One region of the Streptomyces sp. NPDC057287 genome, then DNA from elsewhere that is predicted to be linked to it. Evidence: riboswitches for the same ligand, from Rfam matches in the RefSeq annotation. Region 1 holds a riboswitch; each other region holds the start of a gene.
The links. Region 1 has a riboswitch for cyclic di-AMP ahead of ACFUNE_RS31160 (transglycosylase SLT domain-containing protein). Riboswitches for the same ligand answer to the same signal wherever they lie in the genome.
Positions count from the first base shown of each region.

Region 2: linked by a shared signal. The riboswitch ahead of ACFUNE_RS18645 (M23 family metallopeptidase) and the one ahead of ACFUNE_RS31160 (transglycosylase SLT domain-containing protein) in region 1 are both predicted to bind cyclic di-AMP.
Region 3: linked by a shared signal. The riboswitch ahead of ACFUNE_RS30335 (transglycosylase family protein) and the one ahead of ACFUNE_RS31160 (transglycosylase SLT domain-containing protein) in region 1 are both predicted to bind cyclic di-AMP.
Region 4: linked by a shared signal. The riboswitch ahead of ACFUNE_RS22270 (C40 family peptidase) and the one ahead of ACFUNE_RS31160 (transglycosylase SLT domain-containing protein) in region 1 are both predicted to bind cyclic di-AMP.

Region 1 is NZ_JBHUYV010000020.1:130,078-133,335, forward strand. Features, by position in the region: gene ACFUNE_RS31150 (SIS domain-containing protein) at 1-225, shown strand, start outside; gene ACFUNE_RS31155 (hypothetical protein) at 292-852, opposite strand; gene ACFUNE_RS31160 (transglycosylase SLT domain-containing protein) at 1,064-1,921, opposite strand; cyclic di-AMP (ydaO/yuaA leader) riboswitch at 1,926-2,111, opposite strand; gene ACFUNE_RS31165 (hypothetical protein) at 2,469-2,699, shown strand; gene ACFUNE_RS31170 (ferredoxin) at 3,102-3,258, opposite strand, start outside.
Region 2 is NZ_JBHUYV010000008.1:356,169-359,426, reverse strand. Features, by position in the region: gene ACFUNE_RS18650 (aldo/keto reductase) at 1-362, opposite strand, end outside; gene ACFUNE_RS18645 (M23 family metallopeptidase) at 517-1,557, opposite strand; cyclic di-AMP (ydaO/yuaA leader) riboswitch at 1,569-1,721, opposite strand; gene ACFUNE_RS18640 (PP2C family protein-serine/threonine phosphatase) at 1,955-3,139, opposite strand; gene ACFUNE_RS18635 (MerR family transcriptional regulator) at 3,246-3,258, opposite strand, start outside.
Region 3 is NZ_JBHUYV010000019.1:109,594-112,851, forward strand. Features, by position in the region: gene ACFUNE_RS30325 (cytochrome P450) at 1-98, shown strand, start outside; gene ACFUNE_RS30330 (transglycosylase family protein) at 204-1,184, shown strand; cyclic di-AMP (ydaO/yuaA leader) riboswitch at 1,506-1,646, shown strand; gene ACFUNE_RS30335 (transglycosylase family protein) at 1,647-2,342, shown strand; gene eno (phosphopyruvate hydratase) at 2,661-3,258, shown strand, end outside.
Region 4 is NZ_JBHUYV010000011.1:134,970-138,227, reverse strand. Features, by position in the region: gene ACFUNE_RS22280 (ATP-dependent Clp protease proteolytic subunit) at 1-623, shown strand, start outside; gene ACFUNE_RS22275 (hypothetical protein) at 631-939, shown strand; cyclic di-AMP (ydaO/yuaA leader) riboswitch at 1,304-1,476, shown strand; gene ACFUNE_RS22270 (C40 family peptidase) at 1,480-1,950, shown strand; gene ACFUNE_RS22265 (LysE family translocator) at 1,969-2,610, opposite strand; gene ACFUNE_RS22260 (LysR family transcriptional regulator) at 2,684-3,258, shown strand, end outside.

The sequences.
Region 1 (3,258 bases):
ACGGCCGGGACGGCGACCTGGATGTTCGGCACCGCTCCGGAGGGGCTCCGCGAGCAGGTGCTGGCGACCGGGGCCCGTTGGGTGGAGAGCGGCCTGGACCCGCTGGCCGATCTGGTCCGGGTCCAGCGGCTGGCGATCGCCCGCGCGGAGGCCCGTGGGCTCGACCCCGACCTGCCGCGTCATCTGACGCGGTCCGTGGTGCTCGGCGCGGTGGCCGGAGGCTGAAGCCCGTCACGGCATGCCGGACACCGGGCCGGCGAGCAGCCCGGTGTGCGGCCGTGGACGCGGAGGTCAGGCCTCTTCGAAGTAGGCGTCGAGCACCTCGTCGAGTTCCGCCGTCCACCCCTTGAGGTCGCCCCGGGATCCGGCCTCGACCTCGGCGTTGAACCACCGGCGGCTCGACAGGTGCACCGTCACGGTGAACCGGCGTCCGAAACGGCCGGTCTTGACTTCGACCGCGCCGATCTCGGACCAGTCGAACTCCGCCTCCTGGTCGTCGAGCCGGAACCGGACGCCCTCGGCGTCCACCCTGATGGACCCGCGCCGGTCGCTGACCTCGAAGACGGGGCCGTCCCCGCCTCCGGCGTCCTCGCCGTCCGGGTCGGCCCGGTCGACCGGTTCGGCCCCGTGCTCCGGGATCGCGGCGCCGGCGGCCGTGGGACCGTCCACGGCCGCCCCCTCGGCGGGAGCGTCCGCGACATCGGCCGCCGGGGCCCCCTCGGGCTCCGCCTTCTCCGCTGCCGCCTCCGCCTCCGTCCGCGCGGGGGCAGGGGCCGTCAGGCCGGGGACGTACGCCGGGTCTGTCCCCGCGGCGAACTCGGGCTTGTCGTTCGAATCTATGCGCTGCTCCACGGCGGGCAGTATGGACGACGAACCTGTACGAGACCAGTCAGCCGTACTCCGACCGGCCTGTCGCGGGGGCGCCGGCCTGCGCTGCGGCGACGCGACATGGGCCCCCGGACACGAAAGACGGGTGGTACGGGTTCCGCCGAACCCGTACCACCCGTCAGTTCTGGCCCTCCGTCACACGCCCGTGCGTCGGAGGACCCGCGTCCATGAGGACTCAGTAGGCACCGAAGACGTTGTCGATCGAGCCGTACCTGTCCGCGGCGTAGTTGCACGCGGCCGTGATGTTGGCGACCGGGTCGTAGCTGTCCATCGACGTACCGGGCACGTGGTAGGCCTGGAAGGTCGGGTCGATGACCTGCAGCAGGCCCTTCGACGGGACGCCGTTGATCGCGTTGATGTCCCAGTCGTTGATGGCCTGCGGGTCACCCGCGGACTCGCGGATGATGTTGCGGTGGATGCCCTCGTAGGTGCCGGGGATGCCGTGCTCGGCCATGACGGCCAGCGACTCCTTGATCCAGCCGTCGAGGTCGTTCGTGTACGAGGCCGGCTCGGCCGCGGGAGCGGCTTCGGCGGCGGGAGCGCCCTCGGCGGCGAGCGAGGTGCTCGTGCGCTCCGAACGGTCGGCGCGGTCGGCGCTCTTCTCGGCACGGTCGGAAGCCTTGGATTCGGCCTTCTCGGCCTTGTCCGCGGACTTGTTCCCGCCCTTGGCGCCGATAGTGATCTTCAGGCCGGGGTGAATGAGGTCGGGGTTTCCGCCGACGACCTTCTCGTTGTCCTTGTACAGGGCCTTCCAGCCACCGCTCACGGAATGCTCGCGAGCGATCTTGGCCAGGGTGTCACCCAGGACGACGGAATAGGTGGTGGACTTGGACTTCTGCGCGGCAATTCCCTTGCCGGACACAGCAGTCGACGTTGCGGCCTTTTCCACGGCGGCGGGCTGGGCCGGGGCGGCGAAGGCGCCGGTCGCACCGATCAGGGGAAGGGCCAGGGCGGCTCCACCCGTGCTCACGGCGATGATGCCGCGGGTGAGCGAAGTGGTCCTGGAACGACGGTGCTTACCGTTTTCGGGCATGCTGAATTCCTCTCCGTCGCCTGCGAAGTGAGCTGTCGGGTTCGAGCTGGAGATGCCCGGCCGCATGTGAATGCGACTTCACCCCGAGCCGCTCCGGAAACCGGATCGGCGCTTACTTGGGTCCCCCGCTCCTGCCGTACGAGAAGTGGTCGGGTAACCGGACGGCGGCAGGATTCGGCGTTCCGCCCGGAGTGATGGTGACCGTAGGCGAGAAATAGGGAAAGGAACAAGCCTGGCGGAGTGATCACAATTCATCCGCAAGATCGATTCACGGGAATTCATGTAATCCACCCCACACCGCGTCATTCATTTCTCTTGGCGCAGAAGGGAACCGACTGCCGCACACCCGCGTCCGGGGCGCCGGAGGTGACCCTGGTCACGGAGTCCGATTCGGGCGATTTGCGCCCGAGCGAAGGGGGCCAGGTCCCACGAAATGGCCTTTTATGGATTACGGGATTAATTTCTAAAAACGTTCTAAAACGGGCATTTGACTCACGGATGATGTCTGCAGGCGTACCCGGGGCGTCGGCGTGGAACCGATCCGCCTATGACCGAGAGCCCTTACGCCCCCACCCCCCGGATCACCGTCCTGCCCGTCCAGCCGGGCGACCCGCCCTTCCGCATCGTGGAGATCGACGGGGAGGTGATCGGGAGCGCGACCGCCATGACGGACGTCCTGATCGCCGCCGCCGCGGCCGGTGTCCCGGTCCACGACCTCGACGACCCGGCGTCCGTCAGGTGGGTGGGAGGCGGCAAGCTCAGCTGGAGTCCGCACTGAGCGGAAGGGGTGGGCGGCGCCCCGGAAGGGGGGCGGGGCCGGGAGGGGCCGCCGGCAGACCGCGGCGCGCCCGGCCGGAGACGCGCCCGTGCGTCAGACCCCTACGGTCGGACCTCGGGGGAGAGCGCCGGCGCGCCCGTGGCGCGCAGCAGGTCCGGCGACGTGTCCGGCGCGGCCTCCAGATGGGCGGTCCGGCCGGTGGACATCAGGATGGCCACGCCTCCGGTGTCGGAGGGCGCTACCCGCTGCGGGACGCGGAGCGGGCGCACCGCGACATCGAGTCCCGCTCCACCACGGGCACGCTCCTCCCCGTCCCGTAGCGGACAGGGCCACGGCGGGAGGAGGACGGGCGACGGAGGCCGGGAGCGGCAGTGGACCACCGCCGCCTCCGGCCCCTCCCCGTCAGTCCTGGACCATGATGGCGAGGGCCGGGCAGACCGCCGCGGCCTGCTGGACGTCGTCGGCCCGTTCCGACGGCGGCGCGGGGTCGAGCAGCACCGCGATGCCGTCGTCGTCCTGGTCGAACACGTCGTCGGCCGCGACCACGCACTGCCCGGAC
Region 2 (3,258 bases), on a different contig from region 1:
AGATCGATGTGGTCGGTGCCGAGCCTGCGCAGCGAGGCCTCGGCCGCCGCCTTGATCGTGGTGGGCGACAGCCCCTTGTACGCCGGATGGGCGCCGACCTTGGTGGCGACGACGATGTCGTCGCGGCGGGAGCGTGCCTTCAGCCACTTGCCGATGAGGGTCTCGGACTCGCCGCCCTCGTTGCCCGGGATCCAGGCGGAGTAGGAGTCGGCGGTGTCGATGAAGTTGCCGCCGGCCGCCGCGTACGCGTCGAGGACGGCGAAGGTCCGGTCCTCGTCGGCCGTCCAGCCGAAGACGTTGCCGCCGAGAGCGAGAGGGAAGACCTTGAGGCTCGAAGTGCCGAGCGGGCGCAGAGAAGTCATACCCGGGATCAACCAGCGGACGGAGGTGCCTATTCCGCTTCGCGGGCCGCTTCCCGCACGTGCCCGGGTCCGGAGAGCCCCGCCGGCCGGAGAGACCGGCGGCCCTGACGTCGGGGGGTCGTGCGTCAGGGCCGCCGGGGTTCCGGTGCCTGGATCAGATCGAGAGGCCCTTGCCGCGGAGCCAGCTCATCGGGTCGACGCCCGAGCCGTCCGCGGTGTGGATCTCCAGGTGGAGGTGCGGGCCGGTCACGTTGCCGGTGGCACCGACGCGGCCGATGGTGTCGCCGGTGCTGACCTTCTGTCCGGCGGTGACATCCATCGAGGACTGGTGGCAGTACCAGACCTCCGTGCCGTCATCGAGCTCCAGGACCGTGCGGTAGCCGTACGAGCCGGACCAGCCCGCCGACTTCACCGTGCCGCTGTGCACGGCCTTGACCGGCGTGCCGGTCGGAGCCGCGAAGTCCAGGCCGGTGTGGTGGCCGGAGGACCACATCGAACCGGACTGCCCGAAGGTCGAGGTGATGGTGTACGAGGAGGTCGGGACGGCGTAGCTGGCGGCGAGCTTGGCGAGGCGCTCGGCCTCAGCCTTCTTCTTCGCCGCCTCCTCCGCCGCCTTCTTCTCCGCGGCGACCTCGGCCTCGGCGTCGCTCTGCTGCTTCGCGGCCTGGGCCGCGGCCGCTTCGGCCGCCGCCTGCTCCTGGGCGGCCTTGGCCTCGGCCTCGGCTCCGGCCGACTGCTGCTCGGCCTGCTGGAGGATGCGTGCGCGCAGGGCCTCGCCCGCGTCGGTGGTGCCCTGCTCGGCCTCGGCGGCGGTGATACCGGCCGTGGTGAGCGGGGAGGACGCCGCGACCGTCCCGTGGTCCGAGTCGGAGTCGCCGGCCATGAAGGCACCCACGCCGGGAAGGGACTTGGCGTCGGGGAGATTGTCCGCGATGGAATCGGGAAGAGAGATGGAGACCGGCGGCTTGCTCTGCGCGGTGGCCATGCCGCCCGCACCGACGGCCGCGATGACGCCGACGCCGAGGACGGTGGAGCTACGGGCCAGACCGCGCTGCTTGGCTACGCGATGCCGGCCGCGTACGGGACGGATGGACTCCTCTGTGGGGTTCCATTCCTCCCAAGTCCTGTCCTCATCACCGAAGCTTCCGGTCCTGAAGGATGACGGGGCCTCGGGGGCAGGCTGGTTGGACGCCACGTGGGCGCGCTCCTTTCCTTCCTTCTCGCCTACCGGGTTAGCTGACGGGTTCGGAGCAGGAAGGTCTCCTACGGGCCCCTTCGTCTCTCGCGAGACACAGGTGCCCGATTCACCCCATGTAGGTGGTTCCCCGGTTCCCTTGCGGAATTCGGCGCTGCGCACGGTGCCGTCTCTTGCGACGGCAGGTACAACCGCGCTGCGTTATCGAACGTTAATAGACACCCGGGCCCGATTCCAAGCTGTTCCCACAGATCGTTCACGACTCCGGCCTGGACTTTCAGGGGTCAAACGGGCGCAAACGGGCGACTTGAGCCCACCTGATTCGGCCAGCACTTTCTGACTGTGCGTCAAATGTTATGCGGAGCGGGGTCCTTCGACTACGGACGGTCGCAACCGGTCATTCACTGTCCCGCCCCACAATCTTCACCGTCGTCCGCCGCTCCTGCTGCCCCCGGGAAGGTCGGCCGACGGCGAGGAGCGCCAGGTCGTCGGTCGAGCGGCCGCCGGTGTGCAGCCGTACGTCGTCGGTGAGTGCGGACAGCAGTTCCTCGGGCCCGGGGAAGAGCCGGCCGCGCAGCCGGGCCGCCGGGTCGTAGAAGACGCCGTTCGCGTCCCGCGCCTCGGAGAGGCCGTCGGTGAACGCCAGGAACGTCGCCCCCGCCGGAAGCGCCCACTCGTCCGACCGGTCCGGCCACGCGTCCAGCCCCATACCCAGCGGCAGCGCGGGCGCGGTCGGAGCCAGCACGTCGAGCGCCCCGTCCGCGTGCAGCACGAGCGGCTCCGGATGGCCGCGGTTGACGACCCGCAGGGTGTCCGAACCGGCAGGGATCTCCGCGAGGACGGCGGTGACGAACCCCTCCATGGAATCGAGGCCGCCCCGCCGGGAGCCCTCACGGGCCAGCGCCCGCTCCAGCCGCTGGACCACGCCCTCCAGCGACAGCTCCTGCTCGGCGGCCTCCCGGAAGGCGCCGATCACGACGGCCACGGCCGCCACGGCGTCCAGCCCCTTGCCCCGCACGTCCCCGACCACCAGGCGGACACCGAAGGGCGTGTCCGCGACGGCGAAGAGGTCACCGCCGACGAACTCGTCCGCCTGCGCGGCCTCGTACCGCGCCGCGATGTGCAGCCCGCCGATCCGGGACTCCGGGACCGGGAGCACCGCACGCATCGCGGTCTCGGCGACGAACCGGGCCGAGGCGAGCTGCTCGTTGCCGCGGTGCACGACGCGGTTGATCACGAGGGACAGGGCCACGACGGTCATCAGCGTGAGCAGGTCGGTGACCGGCGCGACCCTGAACAGCACACCGTCCGAGAGCCGGATGGCGAGCACGATCAGGACCGCGGCGAGCCCGATGCGGACGGTGCTGCTCAGCGAGAAGAACGGGGCGGCGACGAGCGCGGCGGCGGCGAAGAGCGGGACGGCGGTGACCTCGGACGGCGTACCGAGGTCGAAGGCCACCCCGGCACAGATCAGCAGGGCGGGCAGCGCACGCACGAACCGTCGCGAACGGAAGCTCCTGGGAGCGCCCCGTCGCCGTCCGTCCCGCTTGCCCACCTGTGCACTCCTGCCCGGTCCACCCACGGCTGCGGACGGTACCGCGCCCCACCCAGGCTGGCCGGAGCCGCGCCGAGCGGCGACTCGTCATCGGCCAAAGGGAGGAGCGCGCCGGAGCCCCGTCCTCCGGAGGTCAGTCGGAGAGC
Region 3 (3,258 bases), on a different contig from region 1:
GGAGGGGCGGGCTCATCATGCGTGGACTGCGCACGCTTCCTGTGGAGTTCGGAGCCGGGCGCCCAGCCGAAAAAAGTGACAGCCTGTCAACTCTGTGACTTTCACGTGATCTCCGCTGCATCGACTTGTGACACACGTTCGAGTAGGGCTAGGTTCACCCCTCGACTCACCCGTCACATGTCAGTCACACGGAAGGCAATCCCATGGGCTCCGCGAACGGCAGACACCGTCGCCCTCGTCAGGCACCCGCCATCGTCGTCGCCGCAGGCGTCACCGGATCGGCCATCGCCATTCCGCTGCTCGGTGCGGGCGGCGCGCAGGCCGCCGACGCGACGACCTGGGACAGGGTCGCCGAATGCGAGAGCGGCGGCATGTGGAGTGCCGACCTCGGCAACGGCTACTACGGCGGCCTGCAGTTCTCGCAGGACACGTGGTCGGCCTACGGCGGCACGTCGTACGCGTCCCGCGCCGACCTGGCGAGCCGCTCGCAGCAGATAGCGGTCGCGGAGAAGGTCCTGGACGACAAGGGCCCGCAGGCGTGGCCCAGCTGCGCGGTGATCTCCGGCCTCGCCCTGGACGGGACGCTGCCGGGAGTCGACCCGGGCGGCGAGCCGTCCGCCGAGCCCTCGGACACCGCGACCCCGTCCGAGACCCCCTCGTCCGAAGCGACGGACCCGGCGGACGACGCCGACGAGAAGGACGGCTCGGGCGCGAAGGGCGAGGCGAAGGGGAACGCCTCCGACGACACCGCGGACAGGACCGGCGGGACCGGCGAGGCCGGCACGTCGCCGTCCGCCACGCCGTCCCCCGAGGCCTCCGGGTCGTCCGGCACCTCGAAGGACGACGGGGCGAAGAACGGGAAGCACCGCGGCACCCCGGCCCCCGAGGCCGGCACGGAGACGGGCGCCGGTGACGGGCGCGAGTCCGGCCGCCACGCCTCGCGGGGCGACGCCGGCGCGCGGCAGGGCGGCGAGGGGACGTACACCGTCCGCGAGGGCGACAACCTCTGGGCGATCGCCGACGCGCAGGAGCTTCGCGGCGGCTGGACCGCGCTCTACGAGGCCAACAAGGACGAGCTGGGCTCCGACCCGGACCTGATCCTTCCGGGCCAGGACCTGGACCTCGGCCTCGGCCTCGGGACGGACGCGCAGGACACCCAGGCGGAGGACGCCGCCGTCAACTGATCAAAAGCGGGAAAACACCCCGAAAACAGGGGCAGTTAAGAGGCCTATGTCCACTTATGCGTAAGTGAGACATGGGTCTCTTTGCGTCAACTGCCGTGCCCCGTCCGTCCGGTCCGTCCATATTGGCTCCGACCTGCGAAAACGGCCCCCAAGGCCGGACCGTTACGCGCTGATTAGCCGTTATGTCCATCTTTGAATGTGGGGGTTGCGTGTGTTTACGGTCGGAGCCGCTCGCACCGCGGGCACCTTCGACCGTCACGCCGAATCCTGCCGTCGGTCGGGGGGAACGACGCGTAAAGCGCCGTAGGCAGGAGCGGGGGACCCAGGTAAGTGCCGGAACCCGGCCGTCGGACGACGGGCGGGGGAACGGCTAGGGGTGAAGTGGTCCGCGGGAGCGGGTCACCGGGCAACTCACAGGCCCGAACCCGACAGCTCACCTCGTAGGCGTCGGTGAGGAGAACCATGCTGCTTTCCAGCAAGGGCAAGCACCGTCGCCCGTCCAAGGCCGTCCGTATCGCGACCCTGGCCGGTGTCACCGGTGCTGCCGTCGCCGTGCCGCTCATGGGCGCGACCGGTGCCTCCGCCGCCTCCGTCGACACCTGGGACGCCGTCGCCCAGTGCGAGTCCGGTGGCAACTGGTCCATCAACACCGGTAACGGCTACTACGGCGGCCTGCAGTTCTCGGCCTCCAGCTGGGCAGCCGCGGGCGGCACGCAGTACGCCGCCCGTGCCGACCTGGCCACCAAGGGCCAGCAGATAGCCGCCGCCGAGAAGCTCCTGGACCTCCAGGGTCCGGGCGCCTGGTCCTGTGCCGGTGCCGGCGGGCTGACGAACGACGGTGTGGACCCGGGTGTCGACACCGGCTCCGGCCAGAGCGCCGACAAGGCCGAGACGAAGGCCCAGCCGGAGCGCAAGGCCGAGCAGCCCACCACGCGCAGCGAGAAGCGCACGGCCCCCGAGAAGACCGTCACCACCCCGACCGGCAAGAAGGTCGAGAAGGGTGACGGCGAGTACAAGGTGAAGGCCGGCGACACCCTCAGCAAGATCGCCGACGCGAAGAAGGTCAAGGGCGGCTGGGCGAAGCTGTTCAAGCTGAACGACGACATCGTCGACGACGCCGACATGATCTTCCCGGGTCAGCAGCTCCACCTGAAGTAGTCGGAAGCGGTCCGGGGTCCCCCTCCTGCCCCGGCGGCCCGGCCCGGCGCGCAGACCCCCCGCGCGCCGGGCCGCGGTCGTGTCCGGCACCTGCCGAACGGGTGCCGGTGCGGGCCCGCCGTCGGGGTGAGCGTTCAACTGTTGTGGTTACCCACCAGTAGAATTCTGGACCTTTGCCCGGAATGCAGGCCCTTGGGTCCTTTTTCGTCCCAGGGGACGGGCGGACGGCCGACGGAGCGGGCCGGGCCGGTTAGGCTCGTGGCGCAAGGCCACAGTGACCCTGCACAACCAGTGTCAGATCCCAGAAGGAGATGCCTCGTGCCGTCCATCGACGTCGTCGTAGCCAGGGAAATCCTCGACTCCCGGGGCAACCCCACGGTCGAGGTCGAGGTTGGCCTCGACGACGGCAGCACGGGACGTGCTGCTGTTCCGTCCGGCGCCTCCACCGGTGCGTTCGAGGCCATTGAGCTTCGCGACGGTGACCCCAACCGCTACCAGGGCAAGGGCGTCGAGAAGGCCGTCCTCGCCGTGATCGAGCAGATCGGCCCGGAGCTCGTCGGTTACGACGCCACCGAGCAGCGCCTCATCGACCAGGCGATGTTCGACCTGGACGCGACCGAGAACAAGGGCTCCCTCGGCGCCAACGCCATCCTCGGTGTCTCGCTGGCCGTGGCGCACGCCGCGTCCGAGGCCTCCGACCTCCCGCTGTTCCGCTACCTCGGCGGCCCGAACGCGCACCTGCTGCCCGTTCCGATGATGAACATCCTGAACGGCGGCTCGCACGCCGACTCCAACGTGGACATCCAGGAGTTCATGATCGCGCCGATCGGCGCCGAGTCCTTCTCCGAAGCCCTTCGCTGGGGCGCGGAGATCTACCACACCCTGAAGAAGGTCCTGAAGACCAAGGGCCTGTCCA
Region 4 (3,258 bases), on a different contig from region 1:
CCGCCCGCCACGTCCTGCCCGAGTTCACCGAGCGCACCGCATACGGATCCCGGAGCACGGACCCGTACTCGAAGCTGCTGTCCGAACGGATCGTCTTCCTCGGCACACCGGTCGACGACACCGCGGCGACCGATCTGATCGCACAGTTCATGTACCTGGAGCACGCGGACCCCGACCGGTCCCTCTCCCTCTACATCAACTCGCCGGGCGGCTCCTTCGGCGCGATGACGGCGATCTACGACACCATGCGCTTCCTCGCCTGCGAGGTGGAGACGTTCTGTCTCGGCCAGGCCGGTTCCAGCGCAGCGGTACTGCTCGCGGCCGGCGCTCCGGGACACCGACATGCCCTGCCGGGCGCCCGGGTAGTCATTCAGCAACCCGCCCTGGACGAGCCGGTGCAGGGGCAGCCCTCCGATCTTGAGATCAGGGCCCGTGAGTTGACGCGCGAGCGCGAGCTGCTCACGGACATGCTGGCCCGTCACACGGGTCGCTCCACGAGGGAGATCAGCGCCGACATCGAACGGGACACCATCCTCGACGCCCCGGCCGCCCTGGCGTTCGGACTGGTGGACCACGTCGTGGAGAACCGCACGCCGTCCCAGCCGCCGCATCCCGCGAGGTGAACGCCAGATGCTCCCACCCCAGCTCCCGCCGCTTCCCGCACTGACCCGCGCGGAGGCCGAGTTCATCGACTGCTACCTGGAAGTGCTCGACCAGCTCGGCCGCATCAATCCCGCCCGGAGCAGCGACACGTACGGAGCGCTCCGGGCGGCTCAGGCCCTCGCGTCCCGGGCCACCGCCCTCCGCGACGCGCTCGTACTGATGCACGACCGGGGTGAGTCACAGATCCACGCGGACACCCTGGCCAGGGCGCTGCGACTGCTGGACGGCGAGCGCCGCGCGGGGCGCGTCGCCGTGCCTCCCGCCTCGACGGGCTGAGCGGTCCAGCCGTCCGGCTCGGCAAGGGACCGCTCCTTCGGCGCTCCTTTCCGACACGCCCGGCGGGCCGATGAGTTTTTCTCGCTCGTTCGGCGTAGAAGCTCCCCCGCCCGAGGGACAGCCCAACTTGCGCAACGGACGCGGACGCTGAACGGAATGCATCGTTCCGCTGCTGGTACGCGGCTGGTCGGACCCGGCCGTCACGGCTCGCGGCCGGGTGCGTCCACCCGATCGGATCAGTCGTGACGACTCTCACATATCGCTACTTCAACCAGGAAATCCGGCAGTGCGTGCGTAAAGATCCCTGGGACGACAAGCCCCCGCCACCGCGGCGGGGCGGTCCGGGCGGACGCCGAGTCCTGCCGCTGTCCGGATGCCTGGTCGACAGAAGTGGATCGGCAGGAGTGGAGGACCCGAGCACAACGGGCCGACCGGAGATCCGGGCGGCCCTCGGGGTGAAGCCGCTTCGCGCGGCCGGGCAACTTCGCCAGCCCGAACCCGACAGGTCATCCTTCACAGGCGGCTGACGAAGGGTTGCGCATGACTGCGCAGGTTCATGTCCCGTCTCTGTTCGCCCGGGTCGGCACGGCCTCGGCTCTGACATTCGCCGTAGGCACCACCGTGCTGGCCCCCGGTTTCGTGAGCGACGCCGAGGCCGCCACCCGATCGGCGACGGCACTCAAGGTCGCCGCTTCGAAGAAGGGGGCGCCCTACAGATGGGGTGCCACAGGCCCTCACCGGTTCGACTGCTCCGGCCTCACGCTCTACTCGTTCAAGAAAGCGGGCAAGAAACTACCCCGCACGGCCCAGCAGCAGTACAACAAGACCCGCCATATCTCCAGGTCGCAGCGGAAACGCGGCGACCTGGTCTTTTTCCACGCGGGCCGCAGTGTGTACCACGTCGGCATCTACGCCGGCAGCGGGAAGATCTGGCACTCACCGAAGACCGGGGCCGTGGTCCGGCTGGAGAAGATCTGGTCCGGCAGCGTCTGGTACGGGAGGGTCCGCTGACCCTCCCTCCCGCCAGGTTCAGCGCAGCAGGGGCCCTGCCACCAGCACGAGTCCCAGTGCGGTGAGCGCCGTGCCGCTGCCGCCCTCGATCGCACGGGCGGCACGCGGCCGGCGCAGCCACCGGCCCAGGCGGTCCACCAGGAGGGCCACGGCCGGGAACCAGACGAGCGCGAGCAGCACGACCACCGAAGCGAGCAGCAGGGTTCTGGGCAAGGGCGGCTGTCCGTCGGGAACGAACTGGGGCAGCAGGCTCAGGAAGAGGACGGGCGCCTTCGGGTTCAGGGCGTTGGTCAGGAAGCCCTGGCGCAGCGAACGCCGGAGCCCCGGCCGCGCTCCGCCCCCGTCCTCCACTTCGGCACCCGGGCCGGCGGCGGCCCGCCGCCGCATCGCGAACAGGCCGCTGAGGCCCAGGTAGAGCACGTACGCGCCGCCGAGCAGCTGAACGGTACGGAAGAGGACGGGCATCGTCACGAGCACGGCGGCGAGTCCGGCGACGGCCAGGGCGGTGTGCACCACGAGTCCTCCGGCGACTCCGACCGCGGTGGCCAGCCCGGACCGGCGGGATACGAGCGCGTTGCGTACGACCACGGTGAAGTCGGCGCCGGGCAGCGCCACCATTCCCGCGGCCACGGCGACGAAGGCGAGCAGTTGTGCGTCCATGGGGTACACCCTGACCGCACGAGCCCTTTAGCGTGTACTTGCAATCTTCTTGGTCTGCCAAAAGGAACGCTTAATGTACGACCCGACACGGCTGGCCGCACTGGTGGCGGTGGCCGAGGCAGGCTCCATCACGCGGGCCGCCGCCCGGCTCGGTTACACCGCGCCCGCACTCTCGCAGCAGCTGGCCAAGCTCGAACGGGAAGCGGGGGCAGCTCTCCTCGTCCGTCACCACCGGGGGGCGCGGCTGACGGCCGCCGGTGAGCTGCTGGCGGGGCGGGCGCGCCGTGTTCTGGACGAGATGGACCAGGCACGGCACGAGCTGGCCCGGCTCGCGGGGCTGTCGGGCGGCCGGTTGCGGGTCGGCACGTTCGTGACGGCCGGGATCCACCTGCTTCCGCCGGTGCTCACCGCGTTCCGACGCGCCCACCCCGACGTGGAGCTGACCGTCACCGACTACGAGCCTCCCGCAGGGGTCGCCGCCGTGGCGGCGGGTGACGTGGACCTGGCGCTGACGCATGCGTACGAGCCGGCGGCAGCCGCGCCGATGCCGGCGGGGCTGTCCGCCGAGCCACTGCTCGTCGAGGAGCTGGTGCTGGTCACCGCGCCCGGGCAGATGCTGTCCGAGGGCAGCGGGCCGCTGCCCGTCGC